3 regions of the Diaphorobacter sp. ED-3 genome follow, and region 2 is predicted to be linked to each of the others. Evidence: predicted binding sites of a transcription regulator. Region 2 holds the regulator's gene; each other region holds the start of a gene.
What was found. Region 2 encodes FNR, which switches genes on or off when oxygen is low (the NO sensors DNR and NnrR bind a similar motif). Its sites were predicted from a motif close to TTGATNNNNATCAA; they were not measured.
Positions count from the first base shown of each region.

Region 1: PCQ86_RS01730 (hemerythrin domain-containing protein) is a predicted target of FNR. The motif match lies at 2,103-2,116, and genes of this name have one in related genera.
Region 3: PCQ86_RS15175 (DUF3079 domain-containing protein) is a predicted target of FNR. The motif match lies at 2,385-2,398, and genes of this name have one in related genera.

Region 1 is NZ_CP115182.1:356,154-360,988, reverse strand. Features, by position in the region: gene PCQ86_RS01740 (MarC family protein) at 1-411, shown strand, start outside; gene PCQ86_RS01735 (GGDEF domain-containing protein) at 415-1,347, opposite strand; gene PCQ86_RS01730 (hemerythrin domain-containing protein) at 1,527-2,033, opposite strand; gene PCQ86_RS01725 (hypothetical protein) at 2,182-2,760, opposite strand; gene PCQ86_RS01720 (CsbD family protein) at 2,837-3,052, opposite strand; gene PCQ86_RS01715 (ABC-type transport auxiliary lipoprotein family protein) at 3,300-3,977, opposite strand; gene PCQ86_RS01710 (MlaD family protein) at 3,995-4,835, opposite strand, start outside.
Region 2 is NZ_CP115182.1:1,234,897-1,239,731, reverse strand. Features, by position in the region: gene PCQ86_RS06035 (sulfite exporter TauE/SafE family protein) at 1-326, opposite strand, end outside; gene hemN (oxygen-independent coproporphyrinogen III oxidase) at 330-1,712, opposite strand; gene fnr (fumarate/nitrate reduction transcriptional regulator Fnr) at 1,884-2,627, shown strand; gene PCQ86_RS06020 (hypothetical protein) at 2,668-2,955, opposite strand; gene PCQ86_RS06015 (FixH family protein) at 3,032-3,310, opposite strand; gene ccoG (cytochrome c oxidase accessory protein CcoG) at 3,372-4,814, opposite strand.
Region 3 is NZ_CP115182.1:3,121,072-3,125,906, reverse strand. Features, by position in the region: gene PCQ86_RS15190 (carbohydrate ABC transporter permease) at 1-178, shown strand, start outside; gene PCQ86_RS15185 (carbohydrate ABC transporter permease) at 326-1,147, shown strand; gene PCQ86_RS15180 (endonuclease/exonuclease/phosphatase family protein) at 1,218-2,093, shown strand; gene PCQ86_RS15175 (DUF3079 domain-containing protein) at 2,106-2,321, opposite strand; gene PCQ86_RS15170 (YkvA family protein) at 2,466-2,843, shown strand; gene PCQ86_RS15165 (methylglyoxal synthase) at 2,922-3,794, shown strand; gene pbpC (penicillin-binding protein 1C) at 3,766-4,835, shown strand, end outside.

The DNA of each region.
Region 1 (4,835 bases), 880 kb from region 2:
CTGCTGCTGATCAGCGCCATGAACATGCTCAATGCGCAGCCGGCCGAGGCCAAGCCGCACACCCACGAGCTGGAGCAGGGCGCCGAGAAGGCGGCTGCGGGCAGCAGCATCGCCGTGGTGCCGCTGACCATCCCGCTGCTCACGGGGCCGGCGGCCATGTCCACCGTGGTGATCTACGCCGACCGCGCGCAGAGCATCTGGCAGCACCTGGCGCTGGTGGGCTACGGCGTGGTGGTGGGCGCGGCGACGGCGCTGTGCTTTGCACTGGCCGAGCCCATCGAGCGCGTGCTCGGCAAGACGGGCATCAACGTGATGACGCGGCTCATGGGACTGATCCTCGCGGCGCTGGCCGTGGAGGTGATGGCCGACGGGCTGAGCAAGCTGTTTCCGGTGCTGGCCGCGCGTTCATAGCGGTCAGGCCGTGGCCTCGATGCGGTTGCGCCCCGCATGCTTGGCACGGTAAAGGCAGCGGTCCACCGTTTCCAGGAACCGCTTGGAGTCATCCTGCGTGCCGGGCAGGGCCGTGCCCATGCCCACGCTCACCGTGAGCTGCTGGCCCAGGGGCGAAGCCGCATGAACGATACCGGCGTGGGCCACCTCCTGCATGCAGCGCTGCGCCACCGCGCGCGCGGAAGATGCATCCGCGCCGGGCAGCAGCAGCACGAACTCCTCGCCGCCGTAGCGCGCCAGGCAGTCGCGCGGGCGGTGGGCGGCCTGCTGCAGCGCGCGGGCCACGCGCCGCAGGCACTCGTCGCCCTCCACGTGGCCGTACTGGTCGTTGTAGCTCTTGAAGAAATCCACATCGAACATCAGCAGCGACAGCGGCTCTCCGGTGCGCTGCGCCTCCTGCCATTCGCGCTCGTACACCGCGTCGAACTTGCGGCGGTTGTTCACGCCCGTGAGCCCGTCGCGGAATGACAGTTCCTGCAGCTCCTGCTGCAGTTGCAGCAGCTGGTGTTCGTTCTGCTTGCGCTCGGTGATGTCGAACATGAAGCCCACGAGCGACACCACATTGCCCTGCAAGTCGCGCACCACATGCACCACGTCGCGGATCCACACGTAATCCCCGCCTGTGGTGAGCGCGCGGTAGTCCGCCTCGTGGTCCACGCCCGACTGGGATTGCGAAATGCAGAAGTTGACCACCCGGTCCCGGTCGTCGGGGTGCATGCGGTCGGCCCAATCCTGCACGGTGCTCCAGCTGGTGGGCGCCCAGCCCAGCAGGTCCTCGATCTGCGGCCCGATGTAGGCAAAGGTCGCCGTGGCCCAGTCGATCTTCCACGGAATGGCGCGCGTGGATTCGAGCAGGGTGCGATAGAGCGCGCTTTCGGGTGGTTCATGCGGCGTCATGGGGGCTCCGGCTGGCCGTGAAAACGCAGCAAGCTTAGCAGGGCGACGCGACAGCAACCGTGGCGGGCGCGGGACGCCACGCCGCGCCACTCCGGCACAACCTGTCGCCAAGCGCCACACGCACCCGGCGCGGCGCCGCACCGCCCCAGTTTTGCAGTTCTGCTGAGCCGGCCGATCGTTCAGGCCACGGCGGCGGGCTGGGCGGGGGTGTCGTCACCCGAAGAGCAGGCCCCACCGCAGCCGTGGATCAGATCGTCGGGCAGCGCGCCCGGCTTCTGCACGCTGCCCGTGGCGGGGTCGAAGCCCACGCGGCGCAGGTGCTGGGCGAGGGACGCGTCCATGGCGTCCGTATGCTGGGGGAACCATACGGCCAGCTCTGCAGCCATCTCGCGCAGGACATGCAGCTCGCCCTGGCGCGCGCGGTCGGTGCCCTCGCGCATGATCTTGAGCACCACCTGGTGCTGCGTGCTGTGGCAGTTGCCCGCGGCAAAGCGGGTGGCCTGCATCCAGCGGTCCTCCTGGGCGAAGTGGGCGTCGGTGTGCGCCACCAGGTCTTCCCAGGCACCGATAAGCGCCACGTCATCGGCGCTCTCCACGGCCTGCAGCAGTGCCACGAATTCCTGGTGCGTGTGGTCCATCTGCGGCAGATCCAGTGCGAGTTCCTCGGACCATTGCAATGCGGCCATGGGCGGTCTTTCCTTCCTGTGCGGCGTTGTGAAGCGGCGCGAGCTTAAGAAAAACCGCCACCGGCGGTATTGACACATGTCATGTCGGTGCCGCTGGTGGGGGACAAAAAAAGCCCCGCCAGAGGCGGGGCTGCACATGTTTGCCGGTTTATTGGCCGTAGGTGCGCTTGGCATCGGCCACGCACTTGTCCTTGGCGTCACCGCTCATGGTGTCGCAGCGCTCCTTCGCAGCCTTGTAGTTGGCTTCGCGCTGGGCCTCTGCGGCGTCCTTCTTGGCCTCTGCGACATCGGCGCGCTTCTCGGCGGTGGAGTCGGCGGGCTTGGCCTGCGCGCGCTGCACCTTGGCGTTTTCCTTGGCGGCCACATGGGCGGCCTTGGCGTCCTTCACGCAAATGTCCTTGGCGTCGCCCTTCTGGTCGTCGCATTTTTCCTTGGCCACTTCATAGTCAGCATCGGCACGGGCCTCGTTCACGTTGTAGGTGGCCTTGTCGCTGGGCCTGTACTGGGCTTCCAACTCGGCCTTGGCCACCTTCTCGCGGCCCTTGGCCTCCTTCATGCAGACGTCCTTGGCGTTGCCCTTCAGGGTGTCGCACTGCGCCTTGGCAGCCTTGTAGTCAGCGCCGATGCGGTCCTTGGCGGCGTTGTATTCCTCCTTGGTCATGGCCATGCCCGAAGTGGCCATCAGGGCAGCGGCCGCCAGGGCCAGCAGATTGCGTGCGTTTTTCATGGAATGTCCTCCAGATGAATGTGATGGAAATTGGATCTCGCAGGGCGCGCGAGTCATGCCCCTGCGGCGCGTTGCGTCAGTCGTAGCGGAAGTCGGGGTTGCGCTGCTCCCAGCCCTTGAGCTGTTCCTCGGCCGCCTCCCGGGCCAGCCCGTGGCGCTCCTGCAGCTTGCCCAGCAGCTGGTCGCGCTTGCCGGCGATGACGTCCAGGTCGTCGTCGGTCAGCTTGCCCCATTGCTCCTTCACTTTGCCCTTGAACTGCTTCCAGTTGCCTTCAATGCGGTCTTCGTTCATACGTCACTCTCCTGTAGCGGTTGTTGAGGGATCGCCTGCCTGGCCCCTGTACAGCGCCGGGCATTGCGAGGCGATGAATGGACTCTAGGCAGGTGCTCGGCGGCAGCGCGTCGGTGCGCGCACGCAAGCCGCGTCAGCCCAGGGCGACAGCGGCATGTAGGCCTCCGCGCCGTCGCCGGTGCGCGGTGGGCAAAAAAAAGAGACATGCGCAGGCATGTCTCTTGAGGGGTTGAAAAGGCGCAGGCGCTCAGCGGCCGGACTGCTCCACCCATGCGGCCAGCTCTTCGGCCACCTGGGCCGCCGCATCGGCCAGGGCCTTGGCGCCGCCGGCGGCATCGGGCGTGGCGGCATCGCGCCGCGCCACGAACACCCGCTGCGCGACCAGCGTCTCACCCGCGGTGCTCGCGTCGGCCAGCACGGCGCGCACACGCACCAGGCCGGCGCTCGCCTGGGGCGCGCCGAACACATGGCTGAACTCCTCCAGCTCCAGGCGCAGCACGCTGGGCATGCGGCCGCGCTCCAGCAACACGGCCATGCCGTCGTCGCCTGAGAGCACCGCGCGGCGCTGGCCCAGGCGCTCGCGCACCGCCTGGTGCAGCAGCACGGCGGGTGGCAGGCTCCAGCGCGCCTGGGTGTAGGGGCGCAGTTGCTGGGCGTTGGTATAGGCCAGCCGGTACAGCAGCGCGGTGCTGCCCTCGGGCAGGCCCGTGGCGGTCACCTCGGCCAGCGCGATCGGCGGCAGCGGCGCGCTGGCCGCGGGGCCCGGCGCCTGCAAGGGACCGGGGCCGAAGTCGTACACATCGGCGCGCACCGGCGGCTCGGGGAGGATGGAGCAGCCTGCCATCAGCGCCATAAATGTGAAGCCAAAAATGGCTTTAACGCTTATCTGGTGAGCGCAAACAGCTATCATTTTAATAGTCATCATAGGGTCCTTGCAATGCGTCAGGGCTGCGCTGCGGGAGCGGTGAAACCGGGCTCGCCGGGCCCCGCGGCCGAGCGGCCTGGTCCATAGATGAGCGACTGCGGGTTGTCGTTGATACCCGAGGCCGTGCGGCCCACGCGGCGCGCGGCGCGCGCGGTTTCGTCGGCCGCATGGTTGATGCGCGGCAGCGTGACGCGGCCGAAGCGGTCGGCCGCGCCGGCCAGCGACTTGGCGCCCGCGGCGATCTCGTCGAGCGCGCCGCCCTCGGCCTGCAGCGTGCGGATGGCCTGGCTGACGTCGTTGGCGGCCGTGGCCGCGCTGCTGCCCGCCTGGCGCAGCGCCTGCAGGGTCTGCTGCGTGTCCTGCACCAGCGGCGGCACGCCCGCCAGCGCGGGGTCCAGACGGGTGGTCACGGTGTTGTCCAGGCGGCGCGCGAGCTGGTCGATGCTGCCCGCCGCGTCGCCCAACTGCTTCAGTGCCGTGGAAAAGCGCTGCTGGTTCTCGTCGCCCAGCAGGGTGTTGATGCGCTGCGTGGCCTCCTGCACCTGGCCCAGGATGGCCGGGCCCTGCTCGGCCAGTTGGCTGAACGAGGAGCTGTGCAGCGGCAGCCGCGGCAGGCCGCTGGCGCCCGGCGGCGGCGCGGGCAGCGGCGCCTCCGCGTCGTCCAGCTGCACATGGGCCAGGCCCGTCACGCCTTGGTAGCCCAGCGTGGCGAAGGTGGTGGGGCTGATGGGCGCGTCCGCATTCACGGCGATACGGATCAGCACGTTGCCCGAGACCTGCGGGTCAAAACCGATGTGCATGACCTTGCCTACGGCCACGCCCTTGTAGCGCACGGCTGCCTGGGGCTGCAGGCCGCTC
Region 2 (4,835 bases):
ATCATCCCGCCCCACGCGAGGATGAGCACGTGCATCAGCGTCCAAAGGGGGCGCAATGCCGAGGTGCTTTGCCCCAGCCATGCGAGTTGCTCCATAGCCAGCGCAACCACCGCCCCTGCGGCGCCGTAGCCAATCAGGCGCCCCACGTGAAACTGCGCTACCCGTTGGAGGATTCCGCGGCGGGACGCCCATTGAATGGTGTGGGTGGCGTCCGGCGTGCCACCCAGCCCCGTAAGCGCCGCGCAGGGAACAGAACACATCGCCAAACAGTGAGCCCCTCCCATCAGCCCCATCAGGAAGGCCGTCGTGGCCAGCGCCCACAGCATGGATCAAATAATCCGGGAAAAGCGAGCGCGGTTACGGTCAGCCTGCAGATACTTGTCGAACACCATGGCCACGCCGCGCACGAAATACCATCCCATGGGCGTGACTTCAACGCCCTCATCACTGATTTTCACCAAGCCCTGAGCCGCCATTTCTTGCAGTTGCTGTAATTCCGCATCGAAATAACTGCGGAAATCAATCAGCCAGGACTGTTCCAACGGCTCAAACAGTAATTCACCTTGGCACATCAACGCCATGATGACTGCGCGACGCACCAAGTCGTCCTTGGTCAACGCCAGCCCGCGCACCACAGGCAAATGCCCCTGGTTAATGCAGTCGTAATACTCGTCCAGCGTTTTCACATTTTGACTGTAAGTAGCGCCCACGCGCCCGATGGCAGAAACGCCCAGACCAATCAGGTCGCAATCGGGCTGCGTGCTATAGCCTTGGAAATTGCGGTGCAGCCTGCCTTGCCGCTTGGCCACCGCCAGCGCATCGTCTGGCAGAGCGAAATGGTCCATGCCCACGTAGACGTAGCCGGCTTCCTGGAACACATCAAGTGACCGGGCCAACATGGACACCTTGGCCGAAGCCATGGGCAACTCGGCCGTGATGATGCGTCGCTGCGACTTGAAGCGTTCTGGCAAGTGAGCGTACGCATACAGCGCGATCCGGTCTGGCCGCAACTCGGCTACCTGCTCCAAGGTGCGATCAAACGACTCCGGTGTCTGGCGCGGCAGCCCGTAGATCAAATCCACGTTCACCGATTCAAACCCGAGCTTCCGAGCCGCATCGACCAACGCGAACACCTTTTCGGCAGGCTGAATGCGGTGCACGGCCTTTTGTACTTCAGGGTCGAAATCCTGCACGCCAAAGCTCAGGCGATTGAAACCCAGCTCCGCCAACAATCCCAGCCGCGCTTCATCCACGGTCCGGGGGTCCACTTCTATGGAGTACTCCCCCCCAGGAACAAGGACGAAACTGCGCCTCAGCATGCCCATCAGTTCGCGCAAACCGTCATCCGTCAGGAAAGTAGGCGTGCCTCCGCCGAAATGCAGCTGGCTCACATGCTGACCCACACCGCAGTGCGCCGTATGCAGGTCGATTTCACGGCTGAGGTAACGCAAGTAGACCTCTGCCCGCTCCGGATGCCGGGTAATGATTTTGTTACACGCGCAGTAATAGCACAGCGATTCACAAAACGGGATGTGGACATAAAGCGACAACGGCATCGCCTTGGCTACCGACCCCACGCGACGCTGCTGCAGCGCAAGGATGTATTCCCGCTCGCCAAAGGCCTCGACAAAACGATCAGCAGTCGGATAAGAGGTGTAGCGCGGCCCTGGGACGTCAAAGCGACGCAGGAGCTCTGTTGTAACAACGGTCATGACGGGATTCCTTGCACTTTCATATCACTGTGCCGTAGAGTCCCCCATGAGTCCTTGACGTTGATCAAGCGCCCATGAGGTCCTTGTGGCGACAATTTGACTTCGGCTCAAAGTCGTCCGGCGGCCTACGGCATTCCATGTCTCCCAGCCGTTCAGAGGTAAGCTCAAGCCATGAACAGGGTTCCCATGCATACGAATCTCCAGACCATCAAAGTTGCCTGCTCAAACTGCAATCTGCGTGAGCTGTGCATGCCCGTGGGTCTGGACGACCAGCAACTCAAGCGCATCGATGACATTGTTGCTGTACGACGCAAGATCAAGCGTGGCGGCACGCTTTTCCGGAACGGTGAACCCTTCACATCCCTTTTTGCCATCCGCACCGGATTCTTCAAGACCTGTGTCGCCACCGAAGACGGTCGCGATCAAGTGACGGGTTTTCAAATGGCTGGCGAGATCATCGGCCTGGATGGCATCGTGAGTGACCGCCACACCTGCGATGCGGTAGCGCTTGAAGACGCCGAAGTATGCGTCATGCCTTTCGATCGTATTGAAGAGTTGTCGCGCGAAGTAACGGCATTACAGCACCATGTGCACAAGATCATGAGCCGCGAGATTGTTCGCGAGCATGGGGTCATGCTGTTGCTGGGGAGTATGCGTGCCGAGGAACGCCTTGCCGCATTCCTGTTGAATCTCGTACAACGCTTGCATGCCCGGGGTTTCTCACAATCCGAATTGGTGCTGCGCATGACACGCGAAGAGATCGGCAGCTACCTGGGATTGAAACTGGAAACCGTCAGCCGCACGTTTTCCAAGTTCGTGGAAGAAGGTATTGTGGAAGTAAAACAGCGCCATGTGCGCATCGTCGATACCGATGCGCTGAAGCGCATTGTCAACAGCCAGCAAGCCTGCCATTAAGCCTGGGTTTTTGCTGATTCATAACTGATCGGCGGAAAGATCAGGAAACGTATTTGGCGCAATCAGCCGGCCGCGCCCCTTTGGGCACGGGGCAGCGATTCAACTCAAAGGGCGAGAGTGACAACAGCGTCGTCAATGCGCTGGAAGCCATGAGTACGAACCAGAACGTGAAGAAGGCGATGGTATACACACCTTCGCGCGAGAGATGCAGGGGTTGATCAAACCACTGCAGCGCTTCTGGATCCACGAAGGCGAACACCACCATTTCCATGACGCCCGCCATCAAAAAGGCCGGCCACGCGATCCACATCAATCGTTGCATCCACATTCGCCCATCTCCTAGCAGGTGTAGTTGACAGCCTAGCATCTGTTCTCCGGCATGCAAAGAGGACTCGCCCTGCCGGTCAACGCGGTTGGTCCTCCAGCGGAGTAGCTGCATGGTTGCGCCCCTTCATGGCAGGCGTCATGTCGCCTCCTGACTCCTTCAGGGTCTCGTTGATGTTCAACCCCCGTTGGTAATAGTCTTCCGCGATGACGGGGTCGGGTTGGCTCACGGCCAGCCAGAGGGTCACGAAGCCCGCAATGATGACAATCACCGGCCCCGCGATGACAAGCCAGACATGGCCAAACGTCCACCAAGGCTTTCCTGCGTCTTCCAGATTCATGGGGAAATTACTCGGCATTTATACCAACTCCTCGCTCATTTATGAGCACAGCTTGTTCATTTGCATTCCACGACCGCCTTCAGCGGGGTACAAGGAACACGGATTTCTCTGCCACTTGGGCTTTATCACCCTGCGCTTGAATATCGAAATACACCGTATGCGATCCAGGAGATGCTGAGCCATACGGAATTTGAAGACGGACAACCACCCATCGGGATTCCGCCGGTCCAATGTCAATTACGGTCTCGGACGCCACTTCCAGCCCTTCCATACCGTGGGCGCTGATGGTGTAGCGCTGCGCCCCCTCCGTGGCGTTCATGATCTGCAGCCGGTAGATATTTTCCAGCTTGCCTCCCGCCACGATGCGCGAGAGCGCAGCGCGGTCGCGCACGATGTCCACCTTCAACGGCGTGCGTACCACCAAGCTGGCCAGCATGCCAATGCACAACACCACCAGCACCGCTGAATAGAACAACACACGGGGTCGCAGCACGCGTTTGAGCATTTGCGATTGGGTCCAGTGGTTCTTGACGCCGTTCTGCGTCGAGAAGCGAATCAGCCCGCGCGGATACTTCATCTTATCCATCACGGTATTGCAAGCGTCCACGCAGAGACCGCAACCAATGCATTCGTATTGCAGTCCGTTGCGAATATCGATACCCGTTGGGCAGACCTGGACACACAGCGTGCAATCGATGCAGTCACCCAGTCCCGCAGCTTTGTGATCTACGGTCTTGTTACGGGGCCCGCGAGGCTCGCCGCGCTCGGGATCGTAAGAGACGACCAGCGTGTCCCTGTCGAACATTGCGCTTTGGAAACGCGCATAAGGGCACATGTATTTGCACACCTGCTCGCGCAGGAATCCTGCGTTGCCGTACGTGGCCAACCCATAGAAGATCACCCAGAATATCTGCCACCCTCCTTGCAGGGCCAGCAACTCTTCCCCCAGCTCGCGAATCGGAACGAAATAGCCCACGAAGGTGAAGCCGGTCCAGAACGCGACCGCAATCCAAATGGCTTGCTTGACAGTTTTTTTCCAGATCTTCTCAAATGTCCACGGACCATTGTCCAGGCGCATACGGGCACTGCGGTCGCCTTCGACTTTGTGCTCGATCCACATGAACATTTCCGTGTATACGGTCTGGGGACAGGAGAAGCCGCACCACAGGCGTCCCGCCACTGCGGTAAACAGAAAAAGCGACAGCGCGGAAATAATCAGCAAACCCGTCAGATAAATGAAGTCCTGCGGGTAAAGCACCAAACCAAAAATATAGAAACGGCGTGCTCCGAGGTCAAAGAGCACCATTTGGCGCTGGCCCCACTCCAGCCATGGCAGGCCATAGAAAACCAGCTGTGTCAGAAACACCATCGCCCAACGCCAACGGGCGAACACTCCACTTATCGAGCGTGGATAAATTTTCTTTTGCGCCTCATAGAGCGAAATGACCTCGGTCTGCGAACTTTCGGCCCCCACTGGCGTGATAGGAATCACCTTACGGGGCTGACCTTCGGCTGGCTTCATGGTGGAATCTCAAAAAGGAAG
Region 3 (4,835 bases), 1.9 Mb from region 2:
CACGCGCGGCGGGCCGGACAACGCTTCCACGCTGCTGCTGTACCACCTGTACGAGGTGGGCTTCAAGTTCTGGGACACGGGCTATGCCGCGGCGCTCACGGTGGTGCTGGTGGTGGCGCTGGCCGGCGTGGCGCTGGTGCAGTTCTTCGTGTTCGACAAACGGGTGCATTACCAGTGAAACACCCCCCTGAGCGCTGCACCGCTTCCCTCTTCTCTCACGCTGCGCGTGGGAAGGAGGACGCTGCCCGTGCGGCGGGGCGGCCCTTGCACGGCGGCCCTGGCTTGGGTGGTGCCGGTTTCATCCCTTAGGAGGGCGCGACGCGCCATGAGAACCAATACGCTGTACCAGGTCACCCTGCTGGACACCCTGGCCGCCTGGACGCTGGCCCTGCTGTGGCTGCTGCCGCTGGCCTATGCGGTGTGGACGGCCTTTCACCCCGCGGAGTACGCCACGCGCTTCGACCTGCTGGCGCCCTGGACGCTGGAGAACTTCCGCCGCGCCTGGGAGGCCGCGCCCTTCGCGCGCTACTTCCTCAACACCACCGTGCTGGTGGCGATGATCCTGGCCGCGCAGCTGGTGCTGTCCACGCTGGCGGCCTATGCCTTCGCGCGCTATCGCTTTCGCGGCCAGAACGTGGCCTTCGCGCTGGTGCTGGTGCAGCTCATGGTCATGCCCGACATCCTGCTGGTGGAGAACTACAAGACCATGGGTCGCCTGGGCCTGGTGGATTCGCTGGTGGCCATCGGGCTGCCGTACTTCGCCTCGGCGTTTGCCATCTTCCTGCTGCGCCAGACCTTCATGGGCATTCCCAAGGAGCTGGATGAAGCCGCGCGCGTGGAGGGTGCCAGCGCCCTGCAGATCCTGTGGCGCGTATACGTGCCGCTGGCGCGGCCGGTGTACACCGCGTTTGCGCTGGTGTCGGTGAGCTTTCACTGGAACAACTTCCTGTGGCCGCTCATCATCACCAACAGCGTGGAATCCCGCCCGCTCACCGTGGGGCTGCAGGTGTTCTCGTCGGTGGAGCAGGGCGTGGAATGGTCGCTCATCACCGCGGCCACGCTGATGTCAACCGCGCCGCTGCTCATCGGGTTCATACTCTTTCAGCGCCAGTTCGTGCAAAGCTTCATGCGCGCGGGCATCAAGTAGCGATTCAAAACAAATCAGCCTCCAGCGCCCGTGCAGCAAGCGCGAGCAGCTCTGTTTTCAGGAGTAAACCATGCAGCTCGTCACCTGGAACACCCAGTGGTGCCGCGGCCTGGACGGCCGCGTGGACCCCGCGCGCATCGTGCAATACGCAGTGGCGCTGGGCGACGTGGATGTGCTGTGCCTGCAGGAGATCGCGGTGAACTACCCCGGCTTGGCCGGCGCGCCCGGCGACCAGGTGGCGCAGGTGCAGGCCGCGCTGCCCGCAGGCTGGCAGGTGTTCTTTGGCGCGGCGGTGGATGAGTGGACCGCCGCGGGCCGCCAGCGCTTTGGCAACCTGATCGCCACGCGCCTGCCCGTGCTGCAGCTGCAGAACCACCCGTTGCCATACCCGCCCGATGCCGGCGTGCGCAGCATGCCGCGCCTGTGCAGCGTGCTCACCGTGCAGGACCCCGCGCTGGGCCCGGTGCGCGTGATGACCACGCACCTGGAGTACTACTCCAAGCCCCAGCGCATGGCGCAGGCGCTGGCGCTGCGTGCGCTGCACCTGCAGGCCTGCGCGCAGGCTGCGCAGCCGCCGCAGGGCCTGGCCGACGGCTCGCCGTTCCAGCCCAAGGCGTACACGCCCCACGCCGTGCTGTGCGGCGACTTCAACCTGCAGGCGCACGAGCCCGAATACGCCGCCCTGGCCGCTGCGCTGGCGGACGAGGAGGGCGCGACCGCGGGTCAGGCAGGCCAGCCCCCGCTGTGGGATGCATGGCGACTGCTGCACCCCAGCACGCCACAGCCGCCCACGTTTTGCGTGTTCGACCAGACCTATGCGCCGCAGCCGCTGGCCTGTGACTTCATCTGGGTCAGTGATTCGCTGAGGAGCCGGGTGCGTGCGGTGCGGGTCGATGGCGTGACGCAGGCATCAGACCACCAGCCCGTGCTGCTGGTGCTGGAATGAGTGACCGCGCGGTCAGGCGGGCTGTGATGCGGCGGGCTGCTGCTGTGCAGGCGCCTCGCCGGCAGAAGGCGGCTCCCACTCGGCCCAGTCGGGGCCGAACAGCTCCGCCGGATGCTGGCTGCGCTCCGATCCGTTGCCGCACTGCATGGCATCGGCGGCGCAGTAGCGGTCGCAGCCCCAGCACGTGCGCTCGGGATGCGCGGGGTTCAGCGGAAACTTCTTGGCCATGGGGCAGGGGAGGGTGTCGAAGGGAGAATGCAGCCACTGTCGTCACCCGATCCCAGTGGGGTTTTGATGTACATCAAGCCATTTCCGCGCGGGGCAGCTCGTACGATGCAGCCCTTTGGATGAATCACCCCGCCTGAACACGCCATGGGACTGCTGCAAACCGCCAAGCAATGGGCGCGTGCGCTCAAGCGCGACGTGCTCGTCGTCTATTTGGCTGCGCGCGACCCCCGTACCCCCTGGGCGCTGCGCCTGCTGGCGCTGGCCGTGGCCGCCTATGCGCTGAGCCCCATCGACCTGGTGCCCGATTTCATTCCCGTGTTGGGCTATCTGGACGACCTGCTCATCGTGCCCCTGGGCCTGGCGCTGGTGCTGCGCCTGCTGCCGCCGCCGGTGCTGCTGGCCGCGCGCGAGCGTGCCGCGCGCATGCTGGCACGCCCGCGCAGCTGGCTGGCCGCGGCGATCATCGTCATGCTGTGGGTGCTGCTGGCTGTGCTGCTCTTCGCCTGGTGGCGTGGTCGGTAAGGCCGCGGCAGCGGTGGCGTGTGCGGCTGCGACTATGCTCGGCAGTTGTCCCTCTTCTTCGTCTGAAAGCCTTTGCACATGCTGATGGGTCTAGCCGCCAACCGTTTGCACCACCATACCGAAGACGGGGCGCTGTTCGCCTTCCTGCGCGCCTGCGAGGCGGGCATACGCGAACTGCGGCTGGGCCTGCACACCGTGGGCCGCACCCATGATGCGATCGCCGCCGCCGGCATGCTGCAGGGCTACCGGCCGCTGGTGCGCTACCCCTATGGGCGCGAGGGCGGGCTGATGAAGCTCGTGGCCGAGGTGGTGGGCATGCCCGAGCCGGGCCGCACGCTGGACGGCGCCATCTACCTCATCGACCCGGTGGACCCGTCGTCCATCTTCCCGGAGGCGCTGGCGCTCAAGCGCCAGTGCGTGATCCACGGCAAGCCGTTCCTGTCCACGGTGGCCAGCGCGCGCGACTGGGTGGAGATGGAGCGCATGCATGCCGGCCTGCCGGCCGACCGCAACGCCGACCGCTTCCATGACTACGGCGCGCAGACGCTGGCATTGATCGCGCACGATGCGATGAAGTCCGCCATGCTGGACTTTGCGGCGCGCAACTTCGAGCTGCTCTCGCGCTTTCGCCAGCGCGTGGCCACGGGCACCACGGGCCAGCGCCTGAACGAACTGGCCTGGGCGCGCGGCTGGCCCGCCGATACGCCCTGGGTGCAGCGCTTCAACAGCGGCCCGCTGGGCGGCGACGCGCAGATTGCCGACTGGGTGCTGCAGCGGCGCTGCCACCGCGCCATCTTCTTCGAGGACCCGCACGTGGCGCGCCAGCACGAGGCCGACATCCAGTTGCTGGAGCGCGCCGTGACCACCGCCACGCACGACGCGGTATGCACCACCTCGCCGCAGGTGGCGCAGCGCTGGTGTGATGCGGCCGCACTGCGCGCCACGCGGTGACGCGCCTGTGAGGTGGCGGCGCGCCCTCGCGGCGGCGTGTCTGGCGCTGGCCAGCACCGTCAGCCTGGCGCTGCCCACGTTCGATGAGGTGCGCGCCGATTTCCGCTCGTCCGAGACCCTGGTGCTTTCGCGCGAGGGCGAGGTGCTGCAGCGCCTGCGTACCGACGCCACCGTGCGCCGCGGCCAGTGGCTGGGCCTGGCCGATGTGTCGCCCGCGCTGCGCCAGGCGCTGGTGCTGAGCGAGGACCGGCGCTTTTACGAGCACAGCGGCGTGGACTGGGCCGCGGTGTCGGCCGCCGCCTGGGGCAACCTGTGGAACCAGCGCACGCGCGGCGCCAGCACGCTGACCATGCAGCTGGCGGGGCTGCTCGACGGCCCGGATGCCGATTTCTTGCGCCAGGGCCCCGGTGGGCGCAGCGTGCCGCAGAAGCTGGGGCAGGCCGTGGCCGCACAGGTGCTGGACCGACGCTGGCGCAAGGACCAGATCCTGGAGGCGTACCTGAACCTGGTGCCGTTTCGCGGGGAGATCGTGGGCATCGACGCGCTGGCGCGCACGCTGTTCGGCAAAGCCGCGCACGGCCTGGATGAGCGCGAGGCCGCCGTGGCCGCGGCCCTGGTGCGCGCGCCCAATGCGCGGCCCGCATTGGTGGCCCGGCGCGCCTGTGGCGTGCTGCGCGACATGCAACGGGCGGGCCACAGCGGCGCGCAGGGTGCCGATTGCGACGCGCTGGACCTGTTCACCACCGCCGCGTTGCAGCGCCGCGCGTTCGACGCCAGCCAGGGCATCGCGCCGCACTTTGCGCGCCAGCTGCTGCGCCAGGGGGCGCGCATGCCGTCGGGCAGTGCGCAGCAGCGCGTGCGCGCCACGCTCAGCGCGCCGCTGCAGCGCATGGCGGTGGACACGCTCACGCGCCACCTGCGCGAGCTGCGCGGGCGCAACGTGGAAGACGCCGCGCTGGTGGTGCTGGACAACGCCACGGGCGAGGTGCTGGCCTGGGTGGGCTCGTCCGGCCCCTTGAGCCAGGCGGCCGAGGTGGATGG